DNA from 4 places in the Miniimonas sp. S16 genome. Region 2 is predicted to be linked to each of the others. Evidence: predicted binding sites of a transcription regulator. Region 2 holds the regulator's gene; each other region holds the start of a gene.
The links. The regulator HrcA, encoded in region 2, represses chaperone genes, less so after heat shock. The targets are predictions, from matches to a motif close to TTNGCACTCGNNNNNNNCGAGTGCNAA.

Region 1 (7,944 bases), 710 kb from region 2:
GTGATCCAGTAGCCGTGGTAGCCGGCCGAGGCGTTGGCGCCCTCGCCCTGGACCGGACGGTTCATGAACGACGGCGTGAGCCAGATCGCCGTGGTCCCCAGCCCCTCGATGTAGTCGAGCTGGTCGCTCAGCCCGGCGATGTCGCCACCGTGGTAGAAGCCCTTGTCGGTCGGGTCCAGGCCGGTGGTCAGGCGGTCGCCGGTGAGGCCGCCGGTGTCGTTGCTGGTGTCGCCGTTGGCGAACCGGTCGGTCATCACGAAGTAGAACTGCTCGCCCGCGCCCTGCTGGCGCACGGGGGCGGCGACGAGCGCGTCGTCGGCCGCGGTGTAGTCGCCCCCCAGGTCGAGGGGCGTCAGGCCCGTGCGGTGCGTGACGTCGTCGAACGTGAACCGCAGGGTGGTCGGGCCGGCGACCGTGAGTGGCGCGTTGTCGCTGCCGCCCTCCTTGCCGTAGGACTCGTCCCACGCGTTGTTCACCGCGACCTTGTACTCGTACGTGCCGGCCGGGACCTCGAAGTCGGCGGCGTACTGGTTCGCGACGCCGGTCGGGGCCAGTGCGGTGGCCGCGCAGTCGAGCTGCCAGTCCCCCGGGCAGCCGAGCTCGTCCTGGAGGCTGCCGACGAGAGTGAAGGTGCGGTCGCCGTCGGCGGTGGGCGTGACGGCCTCGGCGGTGGTGCCGGTCGCGGGGGCCGCGATCACCGGCGCGGCCACGGCGCCGAGGCCGGTGGGCACGAGCGCGAGGGCGGCGAACGCCGCGATGCGGCGGCGGGCGGGGAGCGGGGTGGGGCTCGAGGTGCGCACGGGTCAGGTCCTGGTCTCGTCGTCGGGTCAGGGTGGTGCGGGTGTTGCTCGTGGTGGTGCGGGTGGTGCGGGTGGTGCGGATGGTGCTGGAGGTGTCCGGTGGAACGGTGGTGCTGGGTCGTGCCGGTGCTGCGCGCAGCGCCGTGGTCGGGGTCAGTCGGCCCGGCGCTTCGTGGCCCGCGGGAGGCGTCATCGCCTCTCGCGAGCCTCCCCAATTGTGACCCGGGACACACGGATACGACAAGAAAGTGAACTGCTTGCAGCACGTATGACGCTGTGTCGAGCACTTGCACACGACTAGCGACCGCCGCGTGAGCGGTGGAAGCGCTCACACGACATCACGTTTTCATCTCGACGTTGCGCGAGTTGCAACGGAGTCTCGGAGCGCGTGCCGTCGCCCTCGCGGCGCCCTCGCCCCCGACCCCGCCGGCGCGCCCCACGTGGACACGGTCACCGCCACGTCCACCCCACACGCGGCCACGGTCCGCTCAGCGCGTCCGACGTGGACACGGTCACCGCCACGTCCACCCCACACGCGGCCACGACCCGCTCGGCGCGCCCCACGTGGACACGGCCACCGCCACGTCCACCCCACACGCGGCCACGACCCCCGCGGCGCGCCCCACGTGGACACGGCCACCGCCACCTCCACCCCACACGCGGCAAGACCGCTGCCACCGGCCGCGGCGTACCTCAGGGGGCCGCCGGCGTCGGTGCAGGTCAGCCAGGGCCCGTGGCGCGGTGAGCCACCCTGCGGTGGACCACCCCAGGTGACCACCCCCGGGGCGGCGCGCCGAGCCAGCGGTGTCGCGCGTGGGAGCAGGTGGCTCTGGCGCCGCCCGTACAAACGACGGCGGGCGGCCACCCGAAGGTGACCGCCCGCCGTCGTGCGTCGTGCGTCGTACGTGAGGCGAGAGGAGCCGCCCGAGGAACCGACGAACCGGCCCCTCAGTCAGCGCCCTCAGGCGACGAGGCTCAGAAGCCCATGCCGCCCATGTCGTCGCCGCCACCGGCCGGGACGGCCGGAGCCTTCTCCGGCTTGTCGGCCACGACGGCCTCGGTGGTGAGGAACAGGCCCGCGATCGACGCGGCGTTCTGCAGCGCGGAACGCGTGACCTTGACCGGGTCGTTCACGCCGGCGGCGAGGAGGTCCTCGTACACCCCGGTCGCGGCGTTGAGGCCGTGGCCGGAGGGCAGGTTGCGGACCTTCTCCGCCACGACGCCGCCCTCGAGGCCGGCGTTGACGGCGATCTGCTTGAGCGGAGCGTCGATGGCCACGGACACGATGTTCGCGCCGGTCGCCTCGTCACCCTCGAGGGACAGGCCCTCGAACGCGACCTTGCCCGCCTGGATGAGAGCGACGCCACCACCGGCGACGATGCCCTCCTCGACGGCCGCCTTCGCGTTGCGCACGGCGTCCTCGATGCGGTGCTTGCGCTCCTTGAGCTCGACCTCGGTGGCCGCGCCCGCCTTGATGATCGCCACGCCGCCGGCCAGCTTCGCGAGGCGCTCCTGGAGCTTCTCGCGGTCGTAGTCGGAGTCGGAGTTCTCGATCTCGGCGCGGATCTGCTGCACGCGACCCTCGATGAGCTCGGCGTCGCCGGCGCCCTCGACGATCGTGGTCTCGTCCTTGGTGACGACGACCTTGCGCGCCTGGCCCAGGTGGGACAGGTCGGCGTTCTCGAGCGTGAGGCCGACGGTCTCGGAGATGACCTGACCACCGGTGAGGATGGCCATGTCCTGCAGCATCGCCTTGCGGCGGTCGCCGAACCCGGGCGCCTTGACGGCGACGGACCGGAAGATGTTGCGGATCTTGTTGAGCACGAGCGTCGCCAGGGCCTCGGACTCGACGTCCTCGGCGATGATGACGAGCGGCTTGCCCGACTGGATGACCTTCTCCAGCAGCGGGAGCAGGTCCTTGACGGTGGAGATCTTCGACTCCACGAGCAGCACGTAGGCGTCCTCGAGGACGGCCTCCTGGCGCTCCTGGTCGGTCACGAAGTACGCCGACAGGTAACCCTTGTCGAAGCGCATGCCCTCCGTGAGCTCGAGCTCGAGGCCGAGGGCGTTGGACTCCTCGACCGTGATGACGCCCTCCTTGCCGACCTTGTCGATCGCCTCGGCGATGAGCTCGCCGATCGCGGGGTCGTTGGCGGAGATGGCGGCGGTGGCGGCGATCTCCTCCTTGGTCTCGATCTCCTTGGCCTGCGTGCGCAGGGCCTCGGTGACGGCCTCGACGGCCTTATCGATGCCCCGCTTGAGGGCGATCGGGTTGGCGCCGGCGGCGACGTTGCGCAGACCCTCGCGCACGAGCGCCTGGGCGAGCACGGTGGCGGTGGTGGTGCCGTCGCCCGCGACGTCGTCGGTCTTCTTGGCGACCTCCTTGACGAGCTCGGCACCGATCTTCTCGAACGGCTCGTCGAGCTCGATCTCCTTGGCGATCGAGACGCCGTCGTTCGTGATGGTGGGGGCGCCCCACTTCTTCTCGAGGACGACGTTGCGGCCCTTCGGGCCGAGGGTGACCTTGACGGCGTCGGCGAGGCGGTTGAGGCCCCGCTCCATGCCGCGACGGGCCTCCTCGTCAAAGGCAATGATCTTGGCCATGTGGCTGTAGATCCTCCGTGTGAGGGGTGGTGGCCGGGCGATGCCCGCGACGGACGACGTCACCCCGGGCGGTCATGTCCCGCCCGGCGCGGCGCCTCATCGGTACCGGCCTTGTTGTCACTCTCACGGCGAGAGTGCTAACGCCATTATTGGCACTCTCCCCTCCCGAGTGCAAGCAGGGCCCGACGACGAGCGCACGCTCCCGAGGCGGGTGCGGCGGGAAGCGGCGCGAGTCGGCACACGGCTCCCGACGGCGAGCGCACGCTCCCGAGGCCGGGTGCGGCGGGAAGCGGCGCGAGTCGGCACGCGGGGGCCCGACGGCGGGACTACCGTGGCCCGATGGCCGGCGGGTCGGGGCGTGGGGGCCCCGGGGGACGTGACGCGCGCCAGCGGCGCGGCGTCGCGGTGTGCGCCGTGCTCGCGGCCCTCGCGTCGATCGCGCCGACCTCGGGGGTCGCCACGCTCGCGACCACCCCGCTGCGTCAGGACGGGCTCGCGGTCTCCGCCGACGGCGTCGTGCACGCCGTCCCCGCCGGAACCGGCGCGACCTATTCCCCCGGCTCCCGCGTCCTCGCCGAGGCGGCCGCGACCGATCCCGCCGCGGCGGCCCTCGCCGCACAGCAGCGCGCGTGGCTCGAGGCCGGGACCACGTGCTCCCCCGACGGCGAGAGCCCCGGCGCCTTCGCCGACCTCGTCGAGGGCGCACTGCTCGACCTGCACGTCCTGCTCGCGCCCACGTCCCCGGACGGCACACCCGCCGCACCCGGCGCGCTCGTCGCCGGCTGGTCGAGCCCGTGGCGCTACGTCTGGCCGCGCGACGCCGCGTTCGCCGCCCTCGCGCTCGCCGAGACCGGCCACACCGACGACGCCCTCGCCGTCCTGTCCTTCCTCGCCGGCGTCCAGCGCTCCGACGGCGCCTTCGCCGCGCGCTACCTGCCCACGGGCGACGGCGTGCCGGACGCCCGCGAGGACCAGCTCGACGGCGTCGGCTGGGTCCTCTGGGCCGCCGACGGCGTGCTCGCCCGGGTGCGCGAGCACTCCCCCGCAGCGCTCGCCTCGGCGCGGGTCGCCGTCGAGCCCCTGGCCTCCGCCGCGACGGCGCACCTGCTCGCCGTCACCGACCCGGGCGACGGCGACGTCCTCCCGCCGGCGTCGTCGGACTACTGGGAGCTGCCCGAGCAGCGCCTCACGCTCGGCACCGCGGGCGCCGTGCTCACCGGGCTCGAGGCGGCGGCGCGCCTGGGCGACGTCGTCGGCGCCGAGGTGGCCGACGCGGCGGCGGCGCGCGCCGGGGAGGTGAGCGACGCCGTCAAGCGCGCGTTCGGACCCGGCTTCCGCCGGTACGGCACCTCCGGGCCGGCGCTCGACGCGCTCGACGCCTCGGTGGCGTTCCTGCTGCCGCCGTTCAACGCGTCGGTCGACGGGGTCGAGGACGCGTGGCGGGCGAGTCTCACCGCGCTGGCCCGCCCCGCGGGTGGCCTCGCGCCCGGCGCGGCATGGCGCCAGGACGGCGTCTCGTGGACGCCCCAGACGAGCCTGTTCGCCCTGACGGCCGCGAGCGCCGGCGACGTCGACCTCGCGACCGACCTCCTGACCTGGCTGGAGCAGCACCGGACCGCCTCCGGCGCGCTGCCCGAGAAGGTGCTCGCCGACGGTAGTCCGGCCGAGGTCGCACCCCTGGCCTGGACCGCGGCCACCGTGGTTCTCGCGGCCTGCGCGCTGCCGGCGCGCTAGGTTGGCGCGGTGTCCCGGACCGCCCGCGAGAGTGCCGACCGGGCCCGCGGACGGGCCACGGTCGGGCCCGAGCGCGCCGGCGGCCAGCCCGACGGCGAATCGGCCGGCGAGCCGGCCGTCGAGCAGGCAGGGCCGTCGACGGCGCCCGCCGAGCCCGTCGACCGGCTCCCCCGCCGAGGACTGATCTGGCGGCTCGTCGCCACCGCCGCGGTGCTCGGGGTCCTCGCGACGGCGCAGGTGGTCGACACCGACGACTTCTGGCCGCTCGGCTCCCTCTCGCAGTACGGCGCGCCGAAGGACGTCAACGGCACGATCCGGTCGGTCTACGTCGAGGCCCTGTTCGAGGGCGAGACGCAGCCGCGCACGCTCGGGCTGTCGGCCGGGTCGACGGGCATCCAGCGCGGGGAGATCGAGGGACAGCTCGGCCGCTTCATCGACGACCCGTCGCTGCTCCAGCAGATCGCCGACTCCTACGCCGAGCTGCGGCCGGACCGCCCGCAGCCCGAGGTCCTCTACCTGCGCCGCTCGGTCACGCAGCTGGAGAACGGGCGCGCCGTGGGCGAGCCGACGATCGAGACGCTCGCCGAGTGGCAGGTGCAGCCGTGATGGGCGGCACGACGGCGAGCCACCAGTCGGCGGCGAGCCGACCCCCGGCCGAGGCGAGCGAGCCGCGGGGGCGAGCCTCCGCCGTCGTGCGCTGGTTCGTCGCGCCCGTGCCCCGGGCGCGGCTCGCCGTGTTCCGGATCCTCCTCTACGCGTTCCTGCCGCTGGAGATCCTCTGGATCCGCGCGAGCGTGGTGGCGCACTCCTACGTGCCCGAGCTGTACCGCCCGACGTGGCTGGCCCGCGCGCTGCACCTGCCGCCGCTCACGCCCGAGGTCGCGATCGCTCTGAGGTGGGGCATCCTCGCGCTGGTCGCGGCTGCGATCGCCGCGGTGCTCGCGGGCCGCTGGCAGCGCACGACGGGCTGGCTCCTCGCGGGCGCGTTCTGGGTCTGGATGCTCAACTCGATGGGCTTCGGCTACGTCAGCCACGACCACCTCGCGATCATGGTCGCGATCACCGTGCTCCCGACGGCGGGCCGCGCCACCCTCGGCGACACGCGCCCGAGCGAGGCGGCCGGGTGGGCGTTGCGCAGCGTGCAGCTCGCCGTCGTCGCTACGTACGTGGGGTCGGCGGTGCTCAAGATCCTGCGCGCCGGCTCGCTGTGGGGCTGGCCCAGCTCGGCGGTGTTCGTCTGGGCGATCACCCGACGCGGGTCGGCGCTCATCCGGTGGACGCTGGACTACCCGTGGCTGCTCGTGATCGGGCAGTGGGGGCTGTTCCTGCTCGAGCTCGCCTCACCGGTGGTGCTGTGGCTGCGCGGGAGGTGGCTGTACCTCATGATCGGCGTCTTCCTGTTCTTCCACCTCATGACGTACCTGTCGCTCGGCATCCACTTCCTGCCGACCGTGGTGTGCTGGGCCGCGTTCCTGCCGCTCGAACGGCTGCCGTTCGTGCGCCGGTTCGCGCGTCGCTGACGCCTGACGGGTGCTACGGCTCAGGCGAGGTAGCGGGACCACCAGTCCAGGATCGCCTCGAACCGCTGCCGACGGTGCGTCGGCCGCCCCGACCGGGACAGCTCGTGCCCCTCGCCCGGGAACAGCAGCAGCTCCGCCTCCACGCCGCGCCGCTTCAGCCCCACGAACCAGCGCTGCCCCTGCTCCACCGGGCACCGCCAGTCCTGCTCGGAGTGAATGACCAGCGTCGGCGTCACGACGTCGCCGATCCGGGCCATCGGGCTCTGCGCCGCGACGCGGTCGGCGTCCTCGCCGAGGTAGCGCAGGCCGAAGAACCAGCCGATGTCGCTCGAGCCCTCGAAGCTCACCGGGTCCAGGAACCCGCGCTCGACGATCGCGGCCCGGAACCGCTCACGCGCGTCAGGCCGGGTCGTGAGCCACGCCGTCATGTACCCGCCGTACGAGCCCCCGAGGACGCCGACGCGCGTGGCGTCGAGCTCGGCGTGCCTTGCGAAGGCGGCGTCGAGGAGCGCGAGCACGTCGTCGGCGTCGACCGTGCCGAAGCCCTCGACGATCGCGCGTCCGTGCGCCGCGCCGTACCCGGCGCTCCCACGCGGGTTGCCGTACACGACGGCGTAGCCCGCCCCCGTGTAGACCTGCACCTCGTCGAAGAACGTGTCCTCGTACGCGGCGTACGGGCCGCCGTGGATGAGCAGCAGCGTCGGGTACGGGCCTTCGCCGTGCACCGCGGGGTCGGGCGTGGTGAGCCAGCCGTGCACGGGCTCGCCGTCGGCGGACGTCGCCGGCACCACCACGGGCACCCGCACCGGGGCGATCTCCCGCAGCGCCGCGCCGAGGTCGGTGAGGTGCGTCTCGCCGTCGGGCGCGGACGCGTCGAGCGTGGCCGGCTCGAGCAGCAGCAGCTCGCCCGGGGAGTCCACGAGCGTCGCGCTCGCGACGAGCCGCCCGTCCGCGAGCGCCGTCGCGCCGGTGATCGAGCCCGGGTGCACGACGTCGAGCACCGCCTCTCCCCCGCCCGCCCCCTCGGCCGTGGTCAGCCGGGCGAGCACGAGCTCGGTGCGGCCCCGGCGCACGCGGCGCAGCAGCACGGGTGCGTCCGCGCCGCCGGGCAGCACTTGGAAGGTGCCGTCGCCCGTGCCACCCGCGAGGTCGTCGAGCAGCGGATCGGTGAGCACGCGGACGTCGGTGAGCGTGCCGCCGTCGAGGCGACCGCGCGCGAGCGCCGAGTTCGTGCCGACGAAGCCGAGCGCGTCCGGGCCGAGGTCGGAGACGAGCAGGTGCAGGAC
Region 2 (7,944 bases):
GCGGTGGATCTCGACGAGGTGCGTCACGAGGTCCCTCACGCGCCAGGTGCCGCACGAGGGGACGGGCTCGTCGGGATCCACGAGCGGCACGGTGGCGAGGAAGCGGGCCTGGAGGTCGAGGAGGTCGAGGAGGTCCGTGGGCAGCGCGCGCGGGGGGTGGTCCGGGCTCATGGGACCATTGTGGGAGTCCCACTCGTCCGTCCCGGAGCACTCGTGCCGATTCCCTCGCCTGCGCTCGCCGCCGGCATCCAGCCCGCCGCCACGGCGCCCCACCTGCTGCGCAACTTCTGCATCATCGCGCACATCGACCACGGCAAGTCCACGCTGGCCGACCGGATGCTCCAGCTCACCGGGGTGGTGGACTCGCGCGCCATGCGGGCCCAGTACCTGGACCGGATGGACATCGAGCGCGAGCGCGGCATCACGATCAAGAGCCAGGCGGTCCGGATGCCGTGGGGCGTCACCGGCGACGACGGCGTGGAGTCCGCCTACGCGCTCAACATGATCGACACCCCGGGCCACGTCGACTTCACGTACGAGGTCTCGCGCTCGCTCGCGGCGTGCGAGGGTGCCGTGCTGCTCGTCGACGCCGCGCAGGGCATCGAGGCGCAGACCCTGGCGAACCTGTATCTCGCGCTCGAGAACGACCTCACGATCATCCCGGTGCTCAACAAGATCGACCTGCCGGCCGCGCAGCCGGAGAAGTGCGCCGAGGAGCTGGCGAACCTCATCGGCGGCGACCCCGAGGACTGCCTGCGCGTCTCGGGCAAGACCGGCGCCGGCGTGGTCGAGCTGCTGGACCGCATCGTCGCGGACATCCCGGCGCCGACGGGCGACCCCACGGCGCCGGCGCGCGCGATGATCTTCGACTCGGTCTACGACACCTACCGCGGCGTGGTGACGTACGTGCGCGTGGTGGACGGCCAGCTGAGCCCGCGCGAGCGCATCCTCATGATGTCCACCCGCGCGACCCACGAGCTGCTCGAGATCGGCGTCTCGGCGCCGGAGCCCACGCCGACCCGCGGCCTCGGGGTGGGGGAGGTGGGGTATCTCATCACGGGCGTGAAGGACGTGCGCCAGTCCCGCGTCGGCGACACCGTGACGAACGCGCACAAGCCCGCGAGCGACGAGCTCGGGGGGTACCGCGACCCCAAGCCCATGGTCTTCTCCGGGCTGTACCCCATCGACGGCTCGGACTACCCCGTGCTGCGGGACGCCCTTGACCGGCTCAAGCTCAACGACGCCGCGCTGGTGTACGAGCCGGAGACGTCCGCGGCGCTGGGCTTCGGCTTCCGGTGCGGCTTCCTCGGCCTGCTCCACCTGGAGATCGTGCGCGAGCGGCTCGAGCGCGAGTTCACCCTCGACCTCATCTCCACCGCGCCGAACGTGGTCTACGACGTGACGATGGAGGACGGCACCGAGCACGTGGTGACGAACCCGAGCGAGTATCCCGCGGGCAAGATCCGCGAGGTCCGCGAGCCCGTGGTGCGCGCCACGATCCTCACGCCGAACGAGTTCGTCGGCGGGATCATGGAGCTGTGCCAGTCGCGGCGAGGAGCGCTGCAGGGCATGGACTACCTGTCCGAGGACCGCGTCGAGATGCGCTACACACTCCCGCTCGCCGAGATCGTCTTCGACTTCTTCGACCAGCTGAAGTCGAAGACCCGCGGGTACGCCTCGCTCGACTACGAGACGACCGGCGACGCGCCCGCCGACCTCGTCAAGGTCGACATCCTGCTGCAGGGCGAGACGGTCGACGCGTTCAGCGCCATCGTGCACAAGGACAAGGCGTACTCCTACGGCGTGATGATGGCCGGCAAGCTCAAGGACCTCATCCCGCGTCAGCAGTTCGAGGTGCCGATCCAGGCCGCGGTGGGGTCGCGGATCATCGCGCGCGAGACCGTCCGCGCGATGCGCAAGGACGTGCTCGCCAAGTGCTACGGCGGTGACATCTCGCGCAAGCGCAAGCTGCTCGAGAAGCAGAAGGAGGGCAAGAAGCGCATGAAGACGATCGGTCGCGTCGACGTGCCGCAGGAGGCCTTCATCGCCGCGCTGTCCTCCGACGCCCCGACCGGCAAGGACGCCAAGGACGCGAAGAGGTGAGGCTGCCCGACGGCGAGGACGCGCCGTCGGACGGCACGCTTCCTTCCGCGGTGGTCCAGGGGGCGGCGGAGCGCGTGTTCGGGGTCTACCTGCACGTCCCGTTCTGCGCCGTGCGGTGTGGATACTGCGACTTCAACACCTACACGGCGCTGGAGCTCGCCCGCCCCGGCGAGCAGCTCGTCGGCGCGAGCCAGGACACCTACGCCCAGGCCGCATGCGCCGAGATCGCCTTCGCCGACGCCGCACTGCGGGCGTCGGGCGTGCCGCGCCGCACGGTGGAGACCGTCTTCGTCGGCGGGGGGACGCCCACCCTGCTGCCCGTGGCCGACCTCGCGGCGATGCTCCAGGCGGTACGGGACACCTGGGGCCTCGCCCCGGACGCGGAGGTGACCACCGAGGCCAACCCGGACTCGGTCACGCCGGACGCCCTGCGTGCACTGGCCCGGGCGGGCTTCACCCGCATCTCGTTCGGCATGCAGTCCGCCGTGCCGCACGTGCTCGCCACGCTCGACCGCACCCACGATCCCGAGCGGGTGCCCGATGCGGTGCGCTGGGCGCGCGAGGCGGGCCTGGCGGTGTCGGTGGACCTCATCTACGGCACACCGGGGGAGTCCCTCGCGGACTGGGCCACGAGCCTCGCGGCCGCCGTCGCGCTCGAGCCGGACCACGTGTCGGCCTACGCGCTCACCGTGGAGGAGGGCACCGCGCTGCACCGCCGCGTGGCGCGGGGTGAGCTGCCCGCCCCCACCGACGACGATGAGGCCGCGAAGTACGAGCTCGCCGACGCCGTGCTCGCTGGGGCGGGCTACGACTGGTACGAGATCAGCAACTGGGCCCGCACGCCCGCCGACCGGTGCCGGCACAACGTCGCCTACTGGCGCAACCAGGACTGGTGGGGCATCGGCCCGGGCGCGCACAGCCATGTCGGCGGGACGCGGTGGTGGAACGTCAAGCACCCGCGGGCGTACGCGGCGCGGATCGCCGCCGGCGTCTCGCCGGCCGCCGCGCGCGAGGTGCTCGACGGCGAGGCTCGCCTGCTCGAGGACGTCCTCCTCGGGACGCGGCTGGTCGAGGGGTATCCGGTCAGCGCACTCTCGCGGCAGGCGGTCGAGGGCCTGGTTGCCGACGGCCTCGCCGTCCGCACCGACGCCGACCGGCTCGTGCTCACGCTGCGTGGACGCCTGCTCGCCGACACCGTGGTGCACCGCCTGACCTGAGCCGTGCCCGTGCGATCGCGTGACCGGGAGCCGGGTCTCGGGTGGCCGGGTGCATGGGACTGCCGGGCGCCTGCTTGACACTCCTGGGGCGTACCGCTTCGCTGACAGGTGCGGTGACCGCCGCCCGCGTGGACACGGCTGCTCGAGGGCCGTAGCGCACGACAGATCGAGAGGACGTCATCGATGAGCGAGCCCAACGCTCCAGAGGAGAAGAAGCCCACCGCGCCGGACGGTGAGGGTTCGACGCCCGCGCCCCCGCCGCCTGCGTGGGGTGGCACCGAGGGCGACTCGCCCGCGCCGACCACCCCGCCGGCGCCGTCCGCCCCCGCGCCGTCCGCGCCGTCCGCCCCGAGCTGGGGCGCCACGCCGTCGGACACCCCGCCGCCCAGCGCGCCGCCCGCGTACGGCAGCCAGACGCCGCCGTCGCCGTACGGCGCACCCAGCGCGCCCACGCCGCCGCCCGCGTACGGTGCGCCGAGCCAGCCGACGCCGCCGTCGCCCTACGGCGCGCCGAGCCAGCCGCCGTCGCCCTACGGTGCGCCCCCGCAGCCGTCGAGTGCCTACCCGCAGTCCTCCGACGCGGGCTACACGCCCCCGCCGGGTTCGGGCGGGTTCCCGACGCCGCCGCCGGCCCCCGAGTACGGGTACGGCTCCCAGCAGGCCGGCTACGCGGGCGGCTACCAGCAGCCCGCCGACATCGGCAGCGCACTGGGCTGGGGCTGGAAGAAGTTCGGCCAGAACGCCGGCGTGCTCATCGGGTCGCACGTCCTGTGGTACCTGGTGATCATCGCGATCGCGCTCGTCGGGTTCGCCGTCGCGGGCCTGTTCGGCACCACGCGCTACAACACGTCCGACGGCGTGAACGTCGCCGCCGCGTTCGGCGTCTTCGGCTCGATCGTCCTGTACTTCTTCGTCTTCGCGGCCGTCTTCCTCGCCCAGATCGGCCTCATCAACGGCTACCTCACGATCGCGGACGGTCAGCGCCCGGCGCTCGGGACGTTCTTCACGTTCCGCAACATCGGGGCCGCGCTGCTCGCGGTGCTGCTGATCGCCGTGGTGTCCGCCGTGCTCTCGATCGTCCCGGTGATCGGTTCGATCGCCGTCGCGTTCTTCACGGTCTTCGCGCTGTACTTCGTGGTCGACCGCAACCAGGACGCGATCTCCGGGATCCGGTCCGCCGCCACGCTGGCGATCCAGAACCCCGCGCAGACGCTGCTGCTCATCGTCGTGACCTACCTGCTCAACGTGGTCGGTGCGCTCGTGTGCGGCGTCGGCCTGCTCGTCACGGTGCCGCTCGCCGGCCTTGCCACGGTGTACCTGTACCGCCGCCTGTCCGGCGGCCAGGTCGCCGCGGCCTGAGCCGGCGACCGCCCCCGGTCACACGAACGAACGCCGGTCCCGCATCGCGGGGCCGGCGTTCGGCGTTCAGTGAGCCGTGACGAAGTCGACGAGCTCCTCGACCCGGCCGAGCAGCGCGGGGGAGAGGTCGCGGTAGTCGCGCACGCGCCCGAGGATGCGGGCCCAGCCGCGCGCGACGTCGGCCTGGGTCGCGTGCGGCCAGCCCAGGGCGGTGAGCGTGCCCACCTTGATGTCCGTGCCGCGCGGTACGTGGGGCCACGCGGTGAGACCCACGCGGTCGGGGTTCACCGCCTGCCAGACGTCGACGTACGGGTGGCCCAGCACGAGGACGTGGGCGGCCCGCCCGCCGAGGGCTCGCAGGGTGTCGTCGGCGAGCCGACGCTCCTTCGACCCCGGGACGAGGTGGTCCAGGAGCACGCCGGCCCGGCGCTCGGGGCCCGGGGCGAAGTCGGTGAGCACCTCGCGGAGGTGATCCGCGCCGTCGAGCATCTCCACGACGACGCCCTCGAGGCGCAGGTCCTCGCCCCAGACGCGCTCGACGAGCTCGGCGTCGTGCTTGCCCTCCACCCATATCCGCGAGGCGCGCGCCACGCGCGCGCGGGCACCGGCGACGGCGAGCGAGCCGGACGCGGTCCGCGCCCGTCCGGTGGCACCCCCGGCGCCCGCGGGGCGCGGCGGACGGACGAGGCGCACGGGCGCGCCGTCCACCCAGAACCCCGCGCCGAGCGGGAACGAGCGCTGGGCGCCACGGCGGTCCTCCAGCACGACGACGTCCCCGCCGTTGGTGCGCTCGACGCGCAGCACGGCGCCCACGTACCCGGTCGTGACGTCCTCGACCACGAGGCCGGCGACGGCGGGCTCGTCCCGGGTGACCTTCCGGCTGCCCGTGCGCACCCGGGGGTCGCGCACGCGGTCGGGGGCGTCGGCGGCGAGCACGTCGGCGGCGTAGAGGTCGGGTCGGAGCGGGTCGCGCGGGGGCACCCGCGGACCATACCGGCGTAGGATTAGCACTCTGGCACGTCGAGTGCCACGGCGGCGCGGGCTGCGTCGCCTGCGGTGAGCGGACCTGGGAGGGGACGATGGCAGCGGATCGGCGCCTGGACGTGCTGCGCGCCATCGTGTCCGACTACGTCGAGACGCGGGAGCCGGTCGGCTCGCGCACGCTCGTCGAGCGGCACCAGCTCGGCGTGTCGCCGGCCACCATCCGCAACGACATGGCGGCGCTGGAGGAGGCCGGCTACATCGCGCAGCCGCACACCTCCGCGGGCCGCATCCCCACCGACGCCGGCTACCGCGTGTTCGTGGACCACCTCGCGTCGCTGCGCCCCCTCCAGCCGCCCGAGCGCCGGGCCATCGAGTCCTTCCTCAGCGCCTCGGTCGACCTCGACGACGCCGTGAGCCGCACGGTGCGCCTGCTTGCGCAGCTCACCCACCAGGTCGCCGTCGTGCAGTACCCCTCGCTGCGCCGCTCGGCGCTGCGCCACCTCGAGCTCGTACCGCTCGGCGCGGACCGGATGCTGGTCGTGATGATCACCGACAGCGGCCGGGTCGAGCAGCGCACCCTCACCGTCCCGTCCGCCGGCGCCGCGCACGACGCGACCGCCACGACCGCGCTCGACGAGGGCGTCGTCGCCGACCTGCGGGCGAGGCTCAACGCGGCCGCCGCCGGTCGGCGGATGCCGCAGCTCGCCGTCGCGCTCGCCGCGGTGGCGGACGACGTCGAGCCGCGCCTCGCGCCGCTGGTCGAGGCCCTCGCCGCGGTGGTGGGCGAGACGCTCCTAGAGGAGGTCGAGGACCGCATCGTCATGGCCGGCACGGCCAACCTCGCGCGGTCGGGCTTCGACTTCGCGCACACGATCTCGCCGGTGCTCGAGGCGCTCGAGGAGCAGGTCGTCCTCATGCGCCTGCTCGCCGAGATGGCCGCGGACGCCGACGCGCTGCGCCAGGAGCACGGCGAGGTCGCGGTCCGGATCGGCGCGGAGAACCGGCACACCGGACTCGCGGAGACGTCTGTCGTTGCCGCGCCGTACGGTGGGGAGGGCAGCGGGGACGCGCTGGCGTTCCTCGGCGTCCTCGGACCGACCCGGATGGACTACCCGGGAACCATGGCGGCCGTCCGGGCCGTCGCGCGGTACCTCTCGCGCATCGTCACGCCGTGACCGGCGCGACCCACGCCTTTCGTCCCAGCACTGACCACCCAGATCCCCGAACGAGGATGAACCACCCACGTGACTGACTACTACGAGGTCCTCGGCGTCTCGCGCGACGCGTCCACGGACGAGATCAAGCGCGCCTACCGCAAGCTCGCCCGGCAGTACCACCCCGACATCGCGGGTGAGGCCGGCGCGGAGCGGTTCAAGGAGGTCACGGCCGCGCACGAGGTGCTGTCGGACCCGGACAAGCGCGCGATGTACGACGCAGGCGGCGGCCCCGGCGGAGCCGGTGCGGGGGCCTTCGGGTTCTCCGACATCTTCGAGACGTTCTTCGGCGCGGCCGCCGGCGGCAGCGCACGCGGCCCCGTGCCGCGCGCCCGCCGAGGGCAGGACGCGCTCGTCCGGCTCGACCTCGAGCTGGCCGAGGAGGCGTTCGGCGCGCGCAAGGAGATCACGGTCGAGACCGCCGTGGTGTGCGGCACGTGCCACGGCTCCTGCGCGCGGCCCGGCACCTCGCCCCGCCCCTGTCAGGTGTGCGGCGGCCGCGGATCGGTCCAGCGCGTCGCGCGCTCCTTCCTCGGCAACGTCATGACCCAGGCGCGCTGCGACGCGTGCCAGGGCTTCGGCTCGACGATCCCCGAGCCGTGCCCCGAGTGCTCCGGCGAGGGGCGCGTGCGCACCCGCCGCACCATCACCGTGGACGTGCCCGCCGGCGTCGAGAACGGCACGCGGATCAAGCTCGTCGGGCACGGCGAGGTCGGCCCCGGCGGCGGCCCCGCCGGCGACCTCTACGTCGAGATCCGCGAGCACCCCCACCCCGTCTTCACCCGTCGGGGGGACGACCTGCACTGCACCACCTCGCTGCCGATGACCGCGGCCGCCCTCGGCACGGTCGTCTCGCTCGACACGCTCGACGGCGAGCAGGAGGTCGACATCGCACCCGGCACCCAGGGTGACCACGTCATCACCCTGCGCGGCAAGGGCATGGGCCGGCTGCGCGGCCACGGGCGCGGTGACCTGCACGTCCACCTCGACGTCCAGGTGCCGACGCGGCTGGACGAGCGGCAGGAGGAGCTGCTGCGCGAGCTCGCCGCGCTGCGCGGCGAGGAGCA
Region 3 (7,944 bases), 1.4 Mb from region 2:
GAACGCGAGCTCCACGCGCAGCGTGAGCGTGTAGGCGGCCGACGGCGACGCGAGCGTCGGCGCAGCGGCGGATGTGGGTGTGCTGGTGCTGGCAGCGCCGACAGTGGCGCTGGTGATGGTGCTGGTCATTCCCCGGTCCTCTCCGACGGGTCCGACGTGTCGTCGGTCGTGACCAGCGTGGGCGCCGGCGTGAGCCAGGTCACCGGTCGTAAGGAGAGGCTGCGGAGCTTGTGGTCGCGGGTCAGCACCCGCCGCGGAGCGTCAGCGCCGCGCGTAGTTCGGCGAGTCGGCCACCATCTGCACGTCGTGCGGGTGGGACTCCTTGAGCCCGGCCGGGGTGATCCGGACGAACTTGCCGCGGCGCTGGAGCTCGGGCACGGTGCGCGCGCCGACGTAGAACATCGACTGGTGCAGTCCGCCGACGAGCTGGTGCGCGACGGCCGCGAGCGGGCCGCGGTAGGGCACCTGGCCCTCGATGCCCTCGGTGATGACCTCGTCGTCGGGCACGTCGCCCTGGAAGTAACGGTCCTTGGAGAAGCTGCGCCGGTCCCCGCGCGACTGCATCGCGCCCAGCGACGCCATCCCGCGGTAGCGCTTGTACTGCTTGCCGTTGACGAACACGAGGTCGCCCGGGCTCTCGTCGGTGCCGGCGAGCAGCCCGCCCAGCATCACCGACTCCGCGCCGGCGACCAGCGCCTTGGCGATGTCGCCCGAGTACTGCAGCCCGCCGTCGCCGATCACGGGGACGGCGGCCTCGCGGCAGGCGAGCCACGCCTGGTAGATCGCGGTGACCTGCGGGACGCCGACGCCCGCGACGACCCGGGTCGTGCAGATCGAGCCGGGCCCGACGCCAACCTTCACGGCGTCCACGCCGGCCGCCACGAGCGCCGCGGCGCCCTCGCGGGTCGCGACGTTGCCGCCGATCACCTGGACGTCGCGGGTGGCCGGGTCGGACTTGAGGCGGCGCACCATGTCGAGCATGAGGCGCGCGTGGCCGTTCGCCGTGTCGACGACGAGCACGTCCGCGCCGGCCTCGACGAGCGCCGTCGCGCGCTCCCAGGCGTCCCCGAAGAACCCGACCGCCGCACCGACGAGCAGGCGGCCGGCGGAGTCCTTCGACGCCATGGGGTACTGCTCGGACTTCACGAAGTCCTTGACCGTGATGAGGCCCGCGAGCAGGCCGTGCTCGTCGACGAGCGGGAGCTTCTCCACGCGGTGCTTGGCCAGCAGCGCGGCGGCATCCTCGCGCGCGATCCCGACGGGTGCGGTGACCAGCGGCGACGCCGTCATCACGCCCCGTACCCGAGTCCCCTCGAACCGGTCGCGGGGCACGAAGCGCAGGTCGCGGTTGGTGATGATGCCGACCAGCGTACCGTCGGGCTCCACGACGGGCAGGCCCGAGACGCGGTACTGGCCGCACAGCGTGTCGAGCTCGGCGAGCGTCGCGTCCGGGCCGACCGTGACGGGGTCGGTGATCATGCCGGACTCGGAGCGCTTGACGAGGTCGACCTGACCGGCCTGGTCGGCGATCGGCAGGTTGCGGTGCAGGATCCCGATGCCGCCCTGGCGCGCCATCGCGATGGCCATCCGGGACTCGGTCACCGTGTCCATCGCCGCAGACAGCAGCGGGATCCGGATCGAGATCTCGCGCGTGAGGCGCGTGGTGGTGTCGGCGTCGGACGGGATGACGTCCGTCTCGCCCGGGAGCAGCAGCACGTCGTCGTAGGTGAGGCCGACGAAGGAGAACTTGTCCTCGACGGACTCGGCGGCGGGGGCGCCGAGCGGCGCACTGGCGAGGGTGGACGAGGCGGGGGAAGCGTCGGTGACCGTCACCTGGTCATCCTAGTCGCCCGCGTGTCGGCGACCCTCGTACGCCCGGGTGGCGCGGGCCACACGGGGCGCACCCGGACGCGACGGGGCCCCGGACGCGCGATGCGTCCGGGGCCCCGTCGAGTGCGGGTCGAGCCCTACTTCTCCACGACGGCGAGCACGTCGCGCGCCGAGAGGATGAGGTACTCCTGGCCCGAGTACTTGACCTCGGTGCCGCCGTACTTGCTGTAGATGACGATGTCGCCGACGGCGACGTCGACCGGGATCCGGACGCCCTTGTCGTCGACGCGACCGGGGCCAACGGCCAGGACCTTGCCCTCCTGGGGCTTCTCCTTGGCGCTGTCCGGGATGACCAGACCGGACGCCGTGGTCTGCTCGGCCTCGAGCGTCTGGACGACGATCCGGTCCTCGAGCGGCTTGATGGAGACCGACACGTCGGACCTCCCCTTCCGTGATGAAAGATGACGATGGGTGAGGCGCGCCGCCCACGGCCCGTCCGCCGTCGCGGGGGTCGGCCGAGTGTGTCCGTCGCACCTGGTTCCACAACCTCGCGGTTGCGGTGCCGCCGTCCACTCTAGGAACGCGTTAGCACTCGGTCAAGGCGAGTGCCAGACGCGTGTCACACCGCGGGTGCCGCCGCGCGCCGGCGGTAGGGCAGGATCGCCCCGTGGACCCCGCGAGCATCGCCCCCCTGCTGGAGCCCGCGGGCTGGGCGCTGCTGGCGGAGCTGCCGCCGTACGACGCCTCCTCGAGCCTCGCGCTCGGCACCGCGCTGCGGGCCTCGGGCCTGGACGCCGACCTCGTCGCGGCCGCGCTGACCCAGTCCCGGCTGCGTGCGAAGGCACGGGCCAAGTTCGGCGACCTCGCCCGCGACATGCTCTTCACGCCCGAGGGACTCGAGCAGGCCACCCGGCTCCCCGTCGCGGCGCGGCACGCACACCGCTTCCGCACGGCCGGCGCGACGTACGTCGCCGACCTCGGCTGCGGCATCGGCGCCGACGCGATGGCGCTGGCGGGGATGGAGCTGCGCGTGCTCGCCGTCGAGCGGGACCCCGCGACGGCGCTGGTCGCCGGGATCAACCTGCGCGCCCTGCCCGAGGCGCGGGTCTGGCAGGGCGACGCGTTCGACGCCGACCTCACCGGCGTCGACGCCGTCTGGGCCGACCCGGCCCGGCGCACGACGAGCGGCGCCCGACTGCACCGGCTCGCGGACTACAGCCCCGCCGTCGAGCGCCTGCTGGCGCTGCGCACGACCGGGCCGCACCCGGTGGGCATGCTCGGCCTCAAGCTCTCCCCCGCGCTCGCGCACCGCGACATCCCGGTCGACGCGCGCGCGGAGTGGGTGAGCGTCGGGGGCGACGTCGTGGAGACCGGGCTGTGGTTCGGCGACCTCGCGCCCGAGGGGCCGGGGCGGACAGCGCTGCTGCTCGCCGTCGACGGCGTGCACGTGCTGGCCGAGCGAGGCGACCCGAGCGCGCCGGTCACGCCGGCGCCGACGGGTCCGCTCGGCGCCTACCTGTACGAGCCCGACGGCTCGGTGCTGCGCGCGGGCGTGGTGCACCGCGTGGCCGAGGAGACAGGCACGCACCTCATCGACCCGAGCATCGCGTTCCTCACCGGCGACCACCTGCGTCCCACGCCCTGGGCCACGGCGTTCCGGGTGCTCGACGCGATGCCGTTCTCGCTCAAGCGCCTGCGCGCCTACCTGCGCGAGCGCGACGTCGGGACGCTGGAGATCAAGAAGCGCGGCAGCGCGCTCGATCCCGCGAGACTGCGCGGCCAGCTCTCGCTTCGTGGCCGCGCATCCGCCACGATCGTGCTCACCCGGGTCGCGGGCGAGCAGCGCGTGCTGGTGGTGGAGCGCGTGGGTGATCGCCCCGAGCCGCTCGAACGGCCCGACATCCGACCCGACGACGAGAGAGGGGACGCCTGATGGCTCAGCCCGTGCGGATCCCGTTCGCGTCCTCACGCCGCGGCACGATCGGGCTGGAGTGGGAGCTCGCGCTCGTCGACGTCGACTCCGGCGACCTGCGCCAGGTCGCCTCGACCGTGCTCGACGCGCTCCGCCCGCCCGAGGCGAGCGAGCACCCCTACGTGAAGCAGGAGCTCCTGCTCAACACCGTCGAGGTGGTCTCGGGCGTCAACGAGACGGTCGACGGCGCGGCGCGCGACCTCGAGCGCGCGATCGGCGAGATCCGCGCGGTGACGGACCCGCTGCGCGTCGAGCTCATGTGCGCGGGCACCCACCCGTTCGCGCGCTGGAACCAGCAGAAGGTCACCGACAAGCAGCGCTACGCCACGCTCATCGACCGCACCCAGTGGTGGGGCCGGCAGATGCTCATCTACGGCGTGCACGTGCACGTCGGGATCGAGGACCGCGACAAGGTGCTGCCGATCATGCGCGCGCTGCTCACGGTGTTCGCGCACCTGCAGTCGCTCTCGGCGTCCTCGCCGTTCTGGGGCGGGGACACCACGGGCTACGCCTCGAACCGCGCGCTCATGTTCCAGCAGCTCCCGACGGCGGGCCTGCCCTTCCAGTTCCCGTCCTGGGCAGAGCTGGAGCAGTACGTGGGCGACATGCAGCACACCGGCGTGATCGACGACTTCACCGAGGTGCGCTGGGACATCCGGCCCTCGCCGCGGTTCGGCACGCTCGAGGTGCGGATCTGCGACGGGACCCCGACGATGCTGGAGCTGCGCGCGCTCGCGGCGCTGGTGCACTGCCTCGTCGAGCACTTCTCCAGCGAGCTCGACGCCGGGCGCGAGCTGCCCACGATGCCGACGTGGTTCGTCCAGGAGAACAAGTGGCGCTCGGCGCGCTACGGCATGGACGCGATCGTCATTCTCGACGCCGAGGGCAACGAGGAGCTCGTCACCGACTCCGTGGCGGGCTGGCTCACGGTGCTCGCACCGGTCGCGGAACGGCTCGGCTGCGCCGAGGACCTCGACGGCGTGCGCACCATCCTGCGCAAGGGCGCCTCCTACCAGCGGCAGCGGGCGGCCGCGCGGCGGGCCGGCGGGAGCCTCGGCGCGGTGGTGGACTCGCTCGTGCGCGAGATGCGCGCGGGCCGCCCCCTCTAGCTTCGCGAGAGGAAGTCCGTCCTTTCGCGAGAGGAAGTCCGTCCTTTCGCGAGAGGAAGTCCGTCCTTTCGCGAGAGGAAGTCCGTCCTTTCGCGAGAGGAAGTCCGTCCTTTCGCGAGAGGAAGTCCGTCCTTTCGCGAGAGGAAGTCCGTCCTTTCGCGAGAGGATCTCTGTTGCCCGCGAGCCCCTCGGCGCGGCCTCGTACGCCGCCTACTCCGCGAGCTGCTCGCGCAGGCGAGCGACGCCGTCGAGCACGATCGGGCCGGCGAGCAGCGCGAGGTTCGCCTCGCGCACCTGCTCCCACCGCGGCCGGGCCATCCGGTAGCCCTGGTTGATCGCGACGCCACCCTCGCGGACGAGCCGCCGCATGCCGTTGTCCTCGTACCCGACGCGGCGCGAGACCGCGTGGGACGCCGGGTTGTCGAGCCAGGCCGCCGACGTCACCTCCTCGGCGCCAAGTCCGTCGAAGAGCAGCGCGAGCATGAGCACGCGCATCCGCGTGCCGATGCCGCGTCCCTGGTGCTCGAGTCCGAGCCACGACCCGGTCTCCGCCGTGCGCATGACCGCCCAGTCGGCGCCGCCCGCGCCCTGGATGCCGACCGGCACGCCGTCGACGAGAACCGCGAGCTCGAGCCGAAGGTCGTCGGGACCGACGCGGCCGCGCGCGGCCCACTGGTAGGCGATCACGCTGCGCGCGACCTGCGTGGGAGTGCCGCGCGTCCACGGAACCGTGAACGGCATGGCGTCGGGCACGTGCACGCCGCGGGAGGCGAACTCGGCGAGGGCGACGAGCAGGTCGTCGTCGATCCACCGCAGCTCGAGGTCGCCGGCGCGGACGCGAACGCCCGCGGCCGGCCAGAGGTCGGTCAGCGACATGGCCCGATCGTGCCACCGGGGCCGCCTCGCTGACACATTGACTGGTCGCCTGCGCACACGGACTGGTCAGAGTTCTCCGCGGTCACCGCGACCTGGGGAAACACCGCCGTCGAGACGGCTCACGGCGATCTGGCCAGTCAATCCGTCGGGGCGACCAGTCAAAGCGTCGCGGAGGGCAGTCCTCAGCAGGCGGCTTCACTCCGCAGGCGGCAGCACCACCGGCACCGAGAGCGACATCTGCGAGTCGACCGCGAGGTCGAGCGGCGACGACGGCAGCCCCGCGCGCACGACGGCGGAGCCCAGCGCCGCGATCATCGCGCCGTTGTCGGTGCAGTAGCGGATCGGCGGGATCCGCAGCTCGACCCCCGCCTGCGCGCAGCGCTCCGCGGCGAGCTCGCGCAGCCGCGAGTTGGCGGAGAACCCGCCCCCGACGACGAGCGTGTCCGCCCCGTGCTCCTCGCACGCGCGCAGCGTCTTCGTCACGAGCACATCGGCCACCGCCTCGGAGAACGACGCCGCCACATCCGCCCGCGAGAACGGCTCACCCGACGCCTCGCGCGCCTCGAGGTAGCGCGCCACCGAGGTCTTCAGGCCCGAGAACGAGAAGTCGTACGGGTGGCGCAGCAGCTCGCGCCCCTTCGACAGGCCGCGCGGGAACGGGATCGCGGTCGGGTCGCCCTCGCGCGCCAGCCGGTCGACGTGCGGCCCGCCCGGATAGGGCAGACCCAGCAGCCGACCCACCTTGTCGAACGCCTCGCCCGCGGCGTCGTCCAGGGTCTGTCCGAGCTCGACGACGTCCGTCGCGATGTCCCGCACGAGCAGCAGCGAGGAGTGCCCTCCGGACACGACGAGTGCGAGGAACCGCTCGGGGAACGGGCCGTGCACGAGCTCGTCCACGGCGGCGTGGCCCACCACGTGGTTCACGCCGTACAGCGGCACCCCGAGGCCGAGCGCGAGCGCCTTCGCGCCCGCCGTCCCGACCGTCAGCGATCCCACGAGGCCAGGACCCGAGGCGACGGCGATCGCGTCCACGTCCGCGAGCGTCACCTCGGCGCTCGCGAGCGCCGCCTCCAGCGTCGGCAGCAGCGCCTCGAGGTGCGCGCGGGAGGCCACCTCGGGCACGATCCCGCCGTACCGGGCGTGCTCGTCCATGGACGACGCGGTCACGTCGGCGAGCAGCTCGCGACCCCGCACGAGGGCCACGCCCGTCTCGTCGCAGGTGGACTCGATGCCCAGGACCAACGGCGGTACCGAGGGGTCGACCAGAGGCTGGACCGGGGGCTGGCTCACGGCAGCCGAGCCTACCCGCGCCCCCTCGTGACCTCGCTCACAGCCCGAAATGACGTGCGCCCACGCGCGCGTTCCCCCGGCATGACCCTCGACCTCCTGGCGCCCGCCGCCCTCGACGACGACGCCCTCGCGCTCCTGTTCACCGACGCGCGCACCGTCAACACCTACGTCGACGGCGACGTCGACCCCGCCGAGATCCAGGCGGCCTACGAGGTCCTGCGCTGGGGCCCGACGGCGATGAATGTCTCGCCGCTGCGCCTCGCCGTCGTGCCTCAGGGCGAGTCCCGCGAGCGCCTCGCGGCCCACATGGCGGGCTTCAACCGCGACAAGACGCTCGCCGCCCCGCTCGTCGTGGTCGCCGTGGCGGACCCGGGCTTCCACCGCCACCTCGGCACGCTCGCCCCGCACCGCGTGGGGCTCGAGCAGGACCTGGAGCCGCAGGAGGAGCGCCGCCTCGAGATGGCGCGCACCAACACCCTCATCCAGATCGGCTACCTCATCGTCGCCCTGCGCGCCCGCGGCCTCAGCGTCGGCCCGATGGCCGGCTTCGACCGCGCCGGCCTGGACGCCGACCTCTTCGCCGGCAACGGCTGGCGCAGCGAGCTCGTGCTCACCGTCGGCTGGGCCGCCGCCGAGAACGGCACGCACCCGCGCGCGGCTCGCCTCGAGGTGAGCGACGCCGTCGTCGTCCTCTAGAGCCCGGTGGCGACCGGCCGCGTGGGGTCGCTGCTCCACTGCGAGAACGACCCCGGGTACAGCGCCGCGGTCACGCCGAGCGACGCGAGCACGGCGACCGTGTGCGACGCCGTCACGCCGGACCCGCAGTACACGGCGACCGGGCGCGAGCCGGGCTCGGGCGCACCCGCC
Region 4 (7,944 bases), 1.3 Mb from region 2:
ACGCCGCCCGCTCACCAGCCGCGCGCGAGCCAGGCCGCGACGTCGGCCGCCTCCGCCCCGATGGTGGTGTCCTCGCCGTGCCCGGTGTGCACGGGGGTCTCGGGCGGCAGGACGAGCAGGCGCTCGCGGATCGACGCGACGATGCCCTCGAACGAGGAGTAGGGCCAGCGCGTCGCGCCCGGGCCGCCGTGGAAGAGGGTGTCGCCGGTCATCACGGCGAGCGGCCGGGCCGCCCCGCGCTGCTCCTCGCCGTCACCCCCGCCACCCTCCGGCCACGCGACCACGACGCACGAGCCGGGGGTGTGCCCCGGCGTGTGCCGCACCTCGACCTCGCCCCCGGCGACGGCGAGCCGCAGGCCATCGGTGAGCTCGCCGTCGGGCGCGTCCACGAGCGACTCGTGCCAGAGGGTGCGGTCGGCCGCGTGCAGGAGGACGGGCGCGTGCGTGCGGGCGCGCAGCCGCGGCGCCGCGCCGACGTGGTCCCAGTGCCCGTGCGTCACGAGGGTGGCCACGACGCGCCGGTCACCGACCGCGTCGGCGATCGCGTCGCCGTCGTGCGCCGCGTCCACGACGACGACCTCCGCGTCGTCCCCGACGAGCCACACGTTGTTCGTGAAGTCCGTGCGGCCCGGGGCCGGCACGACGAGCCGCTCGAAGCGCATCGCCCCACTGTGCCGCGCGGGGCCGCCCCGCGTCACCCTCGCCGGCCCGAGCGGCCCGAGCGGCCCCTCGGGCCCGTCCCGCCGAGCGCGTTGCCCACCCACGCCACCAGCAACGCCATGGCGAAGAACGCGACGGCCACGAGCAGGCTGCCCAGCACCACGGGTGCGTACCCGCCGTCGCGCGGGTCGAGGAACGGGTAGGGGTACCAGTCCACGATCGGACCGCGCACGAGGGTGTAGGCGAGGTAGGCGAGGGGCACGAGCATCCACGCCACCACGCGGCGCGGCGTGGTGCGCGTGCGCGGCGGGTCCAGCAGCCAGTCGGCGACCATGAGGATGGGCACGACGACGTGCAGCACCGTGTTCGGGAACCCCTCGGTCTGCACGTCCACACCGCGCAGCATCGTGTTGTAGACGATCCCGGTGAGTCCGAGGAAGGTCACGGCGGCGCCGCGGACGACGTCGGGCACGGGTGCCACGAGCGCCCACGCGCACACCACGGCGCCGAGCAGGTTCGAGAGCACCGTGAAGTAGGAGTAGTGGTTCGCGGGGGAGAACGCGTCCCCGAGCGACGTCACGAGGTACGTCTCCGCCGCCACCACGAGGGCCACGACGGCGATCCGCACCACCGCGCTCGCGCGCAGTCGCGCGGGGGTCACGCCTGCTCCAGCACGGCCTGCGCCGCGTTGTGCCCGCCGAGCCCCGACACCGCGCCGCCGCGCACCGCACCGGACCCGCACAGCAGGATCCGCTCGTGCGCCGTCGCGACGCCCCAGCGCTGCGCGGGGGAGCGCTCGCCGTCGGGCGCCGCGTCCTCGCGCCACGGCCAGGCGAGCGGCCCGTGGAAGATGTGTCCGCCGGGCATGCCGACGGAGCGCTCGACGTCGAGCGTGGTGCGCACCTCGACGCAGGGGTTGCCGTGGGCGTCGTGCGCGACGACGTCGAGCACCGGCTCGGCGAGGACGGAGTCCAGGGCTCGCAGGACCGCGTCCCGCAGCGCCTCGCGGAGCGCGTCGTTGCCGTGCGCCGCGACGAGCCGGTGCGGCGTGTGCAGGCCGAACACGGTGAGGGTCTGCGCGCCGGACGCCGCGAGCTCCGGCCCGAGGATCGAACGGTCGCTGAGGGTGTGGCAGTAGATCTCGCAGGGCAGCGGGTCGGGCACGGCGCCACCCGCCGCGCGCGCGAACGCGGCGGTCAGCTCGCTCGCGAGCTCGTGCACGTGGAACGTGCCGGCGAAGGCGGCGGCGGGGTCGACGCTCGTGTCCCGCAGGCGCGGCAGCCGGTCCAGGACGAGGTTCACCTTGACCTGCGCGCCCTCCGGGGCGGTCGCCGATGCCGGGTCGGTGCCGGCGTCCTCGGCCAGCAGGCGGTCCAGCACGGCCGGGGCGAGGCCCGCGAGCACGACGGCGCCGCTCACCTCGTGCGTGCGGCCCGCCCGGGTGAAGCGCACCTCGCCCGAGGGGCTGACCGCGACGACCTCGGCGCCGGTGAGCAGCTCGGCGCCCGCGCTGCTCGCGGCGCGGGCGAGGGCGCCGGAGACCGTGCCCATGCCGCCGACCGGGACGTCCCAGTCGCCGGTGCCGCCGCCGATCACGTGGTAGAGGTAACACCGGTTCTCCGCGAGCGAGCGCTCGTGGAGGTCGGCGAACGTGCCGATGAGGGCGTCGGTCGCGACGACGCCGCGGACCAGGTCGGACGCGAAGCGGCGGTCCAGGGCCTCGCCGAGCGGGCGCTCGACGAGGTCGCGCCAGAGCGCCTCGGCTTCGGCGTCGGCGTCGGCGTCGGCGTCGGCTCCGGGTTCGGCGTCGGCTTCCGTGCGTGTGATGACACCGGCCTCGGCGAGGAACCGCTCGCGCACCTCGGCCCGGGTGGGCAGCGGCTGGATGAGGGTCGGTGCCAGCGCCCGGGCGAGTGCCGCGGTGCCGGCGTACCAGCGCGCCCAGGGTTCGGCGTCGTGCTCCGCGCCCACGCGCGCGAACGCCGCCCGGTGGGCGACGGCGTCGGCGGCGGAGTCGACGAGCAGGCCGCGGGCGGGGTCGTGCGGGTCGGGCGTGTAGGAGGAGAAGCGGCGCCGGACGAGGGTGACGTCGAGGTCGAGGTCCCGGGCGATCGTCCGGGGCAGCAGGCTGACGAGGTAGGAGTAGCGCGAGAGGCGCGCGTCCACGCCGTCGAACGGTCGCTCGGACACGGCGGCGCCACCGAGGTGGTCGGCGCGCTCCAGCAGGAGGACGCGCCGACCGGCCCGCGCGAGGTAGGCCGCGGCGGTGAGGGCGTTGTGGCCGCCGCCGAGGACGACGACGTCGTAGCGCTGCACGACCCGAGCGTAGGGCGCCGCCGTCCGGAGGGCGGGCGCTCGAGCCGCCGCGCGGCTCAGGTGGCTCAGGCGGCCGTGGCGGCCAGCACGTAGCGGGCGGCGTCGGCGGCGGCCTGCGGCGTGAGGCGGCGCGTGGTGCGCACCGCCGTCTGCGCGCCGGGCGCGTCGCCGACGAGGTCGCCGTCCGTGTGCACCTCGACGCCCCAGGAGCGGGGCTGGTCGGCGGGACGGCCGGGGCCGTCGTCGACCACGAGGAAGACACGGCGGCCGTCGTCGAGGAACGCGATCGGCACGGGCCGGCTCGCGGTGAGGGTGGTCTCGCCGGCGAGCTCGCCGGCCAGGAGGCTGCGGACGGTCTCGGTGACGGCGAGCACGGCGGTGGCCTCGTCGGTCATGCCGGTGCGGTCGATCGGTCGGAAGGTCGGGATGGTGGTCATGGGTACTGCTCCTTGCGTGCATGCGGCCCGGTCGTCGGGTTCCGAGGAACGCAGCGGGTGCGCGCTCACGACGGCGCAGCTCGCCCAGGTGGGCGGCGCACCGTGCCGGTGACGTCCGGGAGGGGGCACGGCGACGATCCGTCGTCGCCACGCTCCCCGTGGGTGCCGGGCGGGTGCCCGGTCGACTCGTCCGGCCGGTGTGACCACGGCCGTGGACGAGCCGCCCACGTTACGTCATAACGCCGACAAGGGCCAACGCATTCCCGGTGAGGTGGGACGAGTCACGACGGCGAGGGGCCGCCGTCCGGGTGGACGGCGGCCCCTCGGGGGTGCTGCGAGCGCGGCGGGCGTCAGGCCCTGTACGCGGCGACTCAGTCGTTCGCGGGCGCGGCCTCGACGGCCTCGGCCTGGACGACGCCTCCGTCGCTCTGGCCGTGCTGCACCTCGATGCGACGCGGCTTCGCCTCCTGCGCCACCGGGATGGTGAGCGTGAGCACGCCGTCGTGGTAGTTCGCGCTGATCGCGTCGAGCGCGAGACCGCGGCCGACGGTGAGCTGGCGCGCGTAGGTGCCGGTCGGGCGCTCCTTGGCGAGCCACTGCACGTCGTTCGCCTCGGGGGCCGTGCGCTGCGCCCGGATGCTCAGCGTGCGGTCCTCGACGTTGACGTCGATCGTGCCCGGGTCCGCCCCGGGGATGTCGACCGTGAGCACGTAGTGGTCGCCGGACCGGTACAGGTCCATCGGCATCTGCGCGGCGGCGCGGTCGGCGTTGAGCATCTGTCCGACGAAGCGGTCGAGCTCGCGGAACGGGTCGTAGGTCTTGGCCATCTGTCGCTCCTCGTGACGGTGGGACTGCCCCGTGCGGTCCCGCTGATGTCAGTTTTAGCACTCGGTGGCGGTGAGTGCCAAGAGAGTTGAGTCGGGTTCACTCAAGGCGAACGATGGGAGGCACCGATCGAGGTCAGGGCGCCATCAGGCGGCCGGTCGGGACGGACCCGGCCCGGTCAGGGCACCGACGCGGGCGAGGCCGGCTCGTCGTGCGTCCCGCGCCACCGGGCCACGGACCGCATGAGGTGGTACACCGCGAGCGCCGAGAACGTGCCGAGCGCAATGCCCTCGAACGTGAGCTGCCCCGCGCTCCACGTGAAGTTGGCGATCCCGACGACCAGGGCGATCGCCGCCGTCGTGAGGTTGACGGGGTCGGCGAAGTTGACCTTGTTCTGGACCCAGATCCGGGCGCCGAGCACGCCGATCATGCCGTAGAGCACCGTGCCCGCCCCGCCCAGCACGCCGACCGGGATCGTCGCGATGAGCGCGCCGAACTTGGGCGACAGCGACAGCAGGAACGCGGTCACCGCGGCGACGTAGTACGCGGCCGTCGAGTACACCCGCGTGGCCGCCATGACGCCGATGTTCTCGGCGTACGTCGTGGTGCCGGACCCACCGCCGAGGCCCGCGAGGACCGTGGCGAACCCGTCGGCGAAGAGCGCGCGCCCTGCCATGGGGTCGAGGTTGTCGCCCGTCATGGCCGCGACGGACTTGAGGTGGCCGATGTTCTCGGCGATGAGCACGAGCACCACCGGCACGAACAGGCCGAGGACGGCCAGGCTGAACGTCGGCGTCGTGAAGTGCGGCAGCCCGACCCAGGCCGCGGCGCGCACCTCGTCGAACACGACCTCGCCGCGCACCAGCGCGACCGCGTAGCCCACGAGCACGCCGAGCAGGATCGACAGTCGGCCGAGGATGCCCCGGAACAGCACGGTCACGAGCACGACGGCGAGGATGGTCACCAGCGCCGTGACCGGCGCCACCTTGACGTTGTTCCACGCCGCGGGCGCGAGGTTGAGCCCGATCACCGCGACGATCGTGCCGGTCACGATCGGCGGCATGAGCACGTCGATCCAGCCGTGCCCGGCCCAGCTCACCACGAGGCCGACGACGGCGAGCACCGCTCCCGCGACCACCACGCCGCCCAGCGCGCTCGCCATCCCGCCGCTCTGGCTGGCGGCCGCGATCGGCGCGATGAAGGCGAACGACGAGCCGAGGTAGCTCGGCACCCGCCCCCGGGTGATGAGCAGGAACAGGAAGGTCCCGATGCCGGAGAAGAACAGCGTCGTCGCGGGCGGCAGGCCCGTGATCAGCGGGACGAGGAACGTCGCGCCGAACATGGCGACGACGTGCTGCATCCCGATGCCGATGGTGCGCGGCCAGCTCAGCCGCTCGCCGGGGCTGACGACGGTGCCCGAGGCCACCGTGCGTCCGTCGCCGTGCACCCGCCAGCGGAAGGGGTGGTTCGCGGTGGCGTCGGTGGAGGGGCCGGTGGTCGGGCGTGCGGGCATGCGGCATCCAGGGGGGTGACGGGGGGTCGGCAGGGTCGAGCACACCCTAGTGAGGCCGTCGGCCCGACGTCGCCGGAACGCCGCACGGCCCCGGGGCGAGGAGCTCCGGGGCCGTGCGGGTCGTGCGGGTCGTGCGGGTCGTGCGGGGCGTGCGATGGTGGGCGTCAGCTCGACGGCGGGCCCCACGGCTGCGTCGGCGGCTTGGGCTCGCCGTCGGGCTCCGTGGGCGTGGGCTCGCCGTCGGGCTCGCCGGACGTGGGCTCGCCGTCGGGCGCAGCGGGCGTGGTCGGCGCGGTGGGCTCAGCCGGACGGTCCCAGGGCTGGCTCGGCTGCGCCTGCGGCTCGCTCGGCGCGGGGGGCGCGGCGGGACGGTCCCAGGGCTGGCTCGGCTGCGCCTGCGGCGCCGCCGACTCGCTCGGCGCGGTGGGCGCGACGGGCTGCGCAGGCGCCTGCGGCTGCGCCCACGGCGCCGCCTCCGGGCTCGTCGGCGCGCCGGGCACCGCCGGCACGACGCCCGCCCCACCGGCGGCCCCGCCACCGGCGCCCGCGTACGCCCCCGCGTAGGCGGCGGCCGCGTCCGGGCCGCCGTTCTTGCGGTTGCGCAGCACGAACCACACCACCAGCGCGACCACCACGAGGAATGCGAGCAGCACGACGACGATCCAGATCGGGAAGCCACCCGCGGACCCGCCGGCCTCCGCCGTCGCGGTGAGCGCCTCGGTGTAGCTCGTGAGGTCCCACGTCGCGGTGTTGCCGTCGATGTCGGCGCCGGGAGCCTCGAGGACCTTGCCCGGGAAGGTCACCACGATGGTGCCCTCGTCCAGCAGGGTCGCGGGGTCGGCGCCCAGGTCGGTGCCGCTGGAGTCGAGGTCGCCGAGGGTGGAGGTGAAGCTCGGCATCGAGAACGTGATGGTGTCGTCGTCGTCGTTCTTGGTGAACGTGAACGACTGGCCCTCGTCGGTGCCCTGGAACTCGCTCGCGGGCACGTCGTCCATCACTACGCGCATCCCGACGTACTCGCCGTCGTCGATCTGCTCGACGGTGACGCCCTCGGGCGCGTCGTCGGTGCCGGAGGTCATCTGCTGGAGGAAGTCGTCCTTCGACATCCCCATCGTCTCCAGCGCGCTGGTCTGCATCGCGATCTCGAGCGTGCCGGTGACCTCGAGGTCGCCGTTCACGGTGAGGTCGGCGTTGTACTTCATGCAGCCCGCGAGCATCGCCACGGCGGCGATCACGACGGCGAGCCGCGGCACCCGGGACAGGATGCGGCGGGAGCGGGAACGGGGGGATCGGTGCGCGGGTGGGGCGGTCGGGCGGGAGGTGGCGGCACGGGTCAGGGTCGGCACGGGGACTCCTCGGAGGGGGACCAGCAGAACGGAGCAGCATAAGGGACGCTACTGGTCCCGGAGCCCTAGGGTGGGCGCCATGACCTCTCCGATCGACCCCACCACCACTGCGGCCTGGGCGGAGCTGGACGCCCTGCGCACCGCCTTCACCCCGGACCTGCGCGCCTGGTTCGACGGCGACCCGGGCCGGGTCGGCCGGTTCTCGCTGCCGCTGGCGGACCTGCACGTGGACCTGTCGAAGAACCTCGTGACGGACGAGGTCCTCGCCGCGCTCGTGCGCCTGGCCGAGCAGACCGGCGTCGCCGACCGCTTCGCCGCGATGCTCGCCGGCCAGCACATCAACACCACCGAGGACCGCGCCGTCCTGCACACCGCGCTGCGCCGCCCCGCGGGTGCGACCCCGCCGCTCGAGGTCGACGGCCAGGACGTCGACGCGGACGTGCAGGCCGTCCTCGACCGGATGTCCGCGTTCGCCGAACGGGTCCGCTCGGGCGAGTGGGTGGGCGTCACGGGGCAGCGCGTCACGCACGTGGTGAACATCGGCATCGGCGGCAGCGACCTCGGCCCCGTCATGGCCTACGAGGCGCTCAAGCCCTACGCCGACGCGGGCATCGAGGCGCGGTTCGTCTCCAACATCGACCCGACCGACCTCGCGCAGAAGGTCTCGGGGCTCAACGCCGAGACCACCCTTTTCATCGTTGCGTCGAAGACGTTCACCACGCTGGAGACCCTCACGAACGCGCGGCTCGCGCGCGACTGGCTGTGGGAGAAGCTCGGCGCGGCGGGCGCGATCGGGACGTCCGAGGAGGACCGGAGCAACGCCGTCGCGCACCACTTCATCGCGGTC

Region 1: the regulator HrcA is predicted to act here: its motif matches at 3,519-3,545, upstream of groL (chaperonin GroEL).
Region 3: the regulator HrcA is predicted to act here: its motif matches at 2,416-2,442, upstream of groES (co-chaperone GroES).
Region 4: the regulator HrcA is predicted to act here: its motif matches at 4,295-4,321, upstream of AC3AQ1_RS07780 (Hsp20/alpha crystallin family protein).

What each region holds. Positions count from the first base shown of each region.
Region 1 is NZ_CM173242.1:1,242,657-1,250,600, forward strand. Features, by position in the region: gene pulA (pullulanase-type alpha-1,6-glucosidase) at 1-800, opposite strand, end outside; gene groL (chaperonin GroEL) at 1,776-3,404, opposite strand; gene AC3AQ1_RS05505 (glycoside hydrolase family 15 protein) at 3,744-5,138, shown strand; gene AC3AQ1_RS05510 (hypothetical protein) at 5,148-5,744, shown strand; gene AC3AQ1_RS05515 (HTTM domain-containing protein) at 5,726-6,658, shown strand; gene AC3AQ1_RS05520 (S9 family peptidase) at 6,679-7,944, opposite strand, start outside.
Region 2 is NZ_CM173242.1:528,329-536,272, reverse strand. Features, by position in the region: gene AC3AQ1_RS02440 (maleylpyruvate isomerase family mycothiol-dependent enzyme) at 1-171, opposite strand, end outside; gene lepA (translation elongation factor 4) at 214-2,103, shown strand; gene hemW (radical SAM family heme chaperone HemW) at 2,100-3,320, shown strand; gene AC3AQ1_RS02425 (DUF2189 domain-containing protein) at 3,504-4,679, shown strand; gene AC3AQ1_RS02420 (DUF3097 family protein) at 4,746-5,660, opposite strand; gene hrcA (heat-inducible transcriptional repressor HrcA) at 5,759-6,838, shown strand; gene dnaJ (molecular chaperone DnaJ) at 6,908-7,944, shown strand, end outside.
Region 3 is NZ_CM173242.1:2,829,967-2,837,910, reverse strand. Features, by position in the region: gene AC3AQ1_RS12460 (ACT domain-containing protein) at 1-129, opposite strand, end outside; gene guaB (IMP dehydrogenase) at 262-1,716, opposite strand; gene groES (co-chaperone GroES) at 1,968-2,264, opposite strand; gene AC3AQ1_RS12445 (THUMP-like domain-containing protein) at 2,498-3,763, shown strand; gene AC3AQ1_RS12440 (glutamate--cysteine ligase) at 3,763-4,911, shown strand; gene AC3AQ1_RS12435 (GNAT family N-acetyltransferase) at 5,122-5,787, opposite strand; gene tsaD (tRNA (adenosine(37)-N6)-threonylcarbamoyltransferase complex transferase subunit TsaD) at 5,983-7,077, opposite strand; gene AC3AQ1_RS12425 (malonic semialdehyde reductase) at 7,159-7,773, shown strand; gene AC3AQ1_RS12420 (sulfurtransferase) at 7,770-7,944, opposite strand, start outside.
Region 4 is NZ_CM173242.1:1,793,529-1,801,472, reverse strand. Features, by position in the region: gene AC3AQ1_RS07800 (MBL fold metallo-hydrolase) at 12-662, opposite strand; gene AC3AQ1_RS07795 (Pr6Pr family membrane protein) at 695-1,321, opposite strand; gene AC3AQ1_RS07790 (phytoene desaturase family protein) at 1,318-2,976, opposite strand; gene AC3AQ1_RS07785 (hypothetical protein) at 3,042-3,413, opposite strand; gene AC3AQ1_RS07780 (Hsp20/alpha crystallin family protein) at 3,785-4,240, opposite strand; gene AC3AQ1_RS07775 (uracil-xanthine permease family protein) at 4,417-5,751, opposite strand; gene AC3AQ1_RS07770 (LppM family (lipo)protein) at 5,916-7,097, opposite strand; gene pgi (glucose-6-phosphate isomerase) at 7,177-7,944, shown strand, end outside.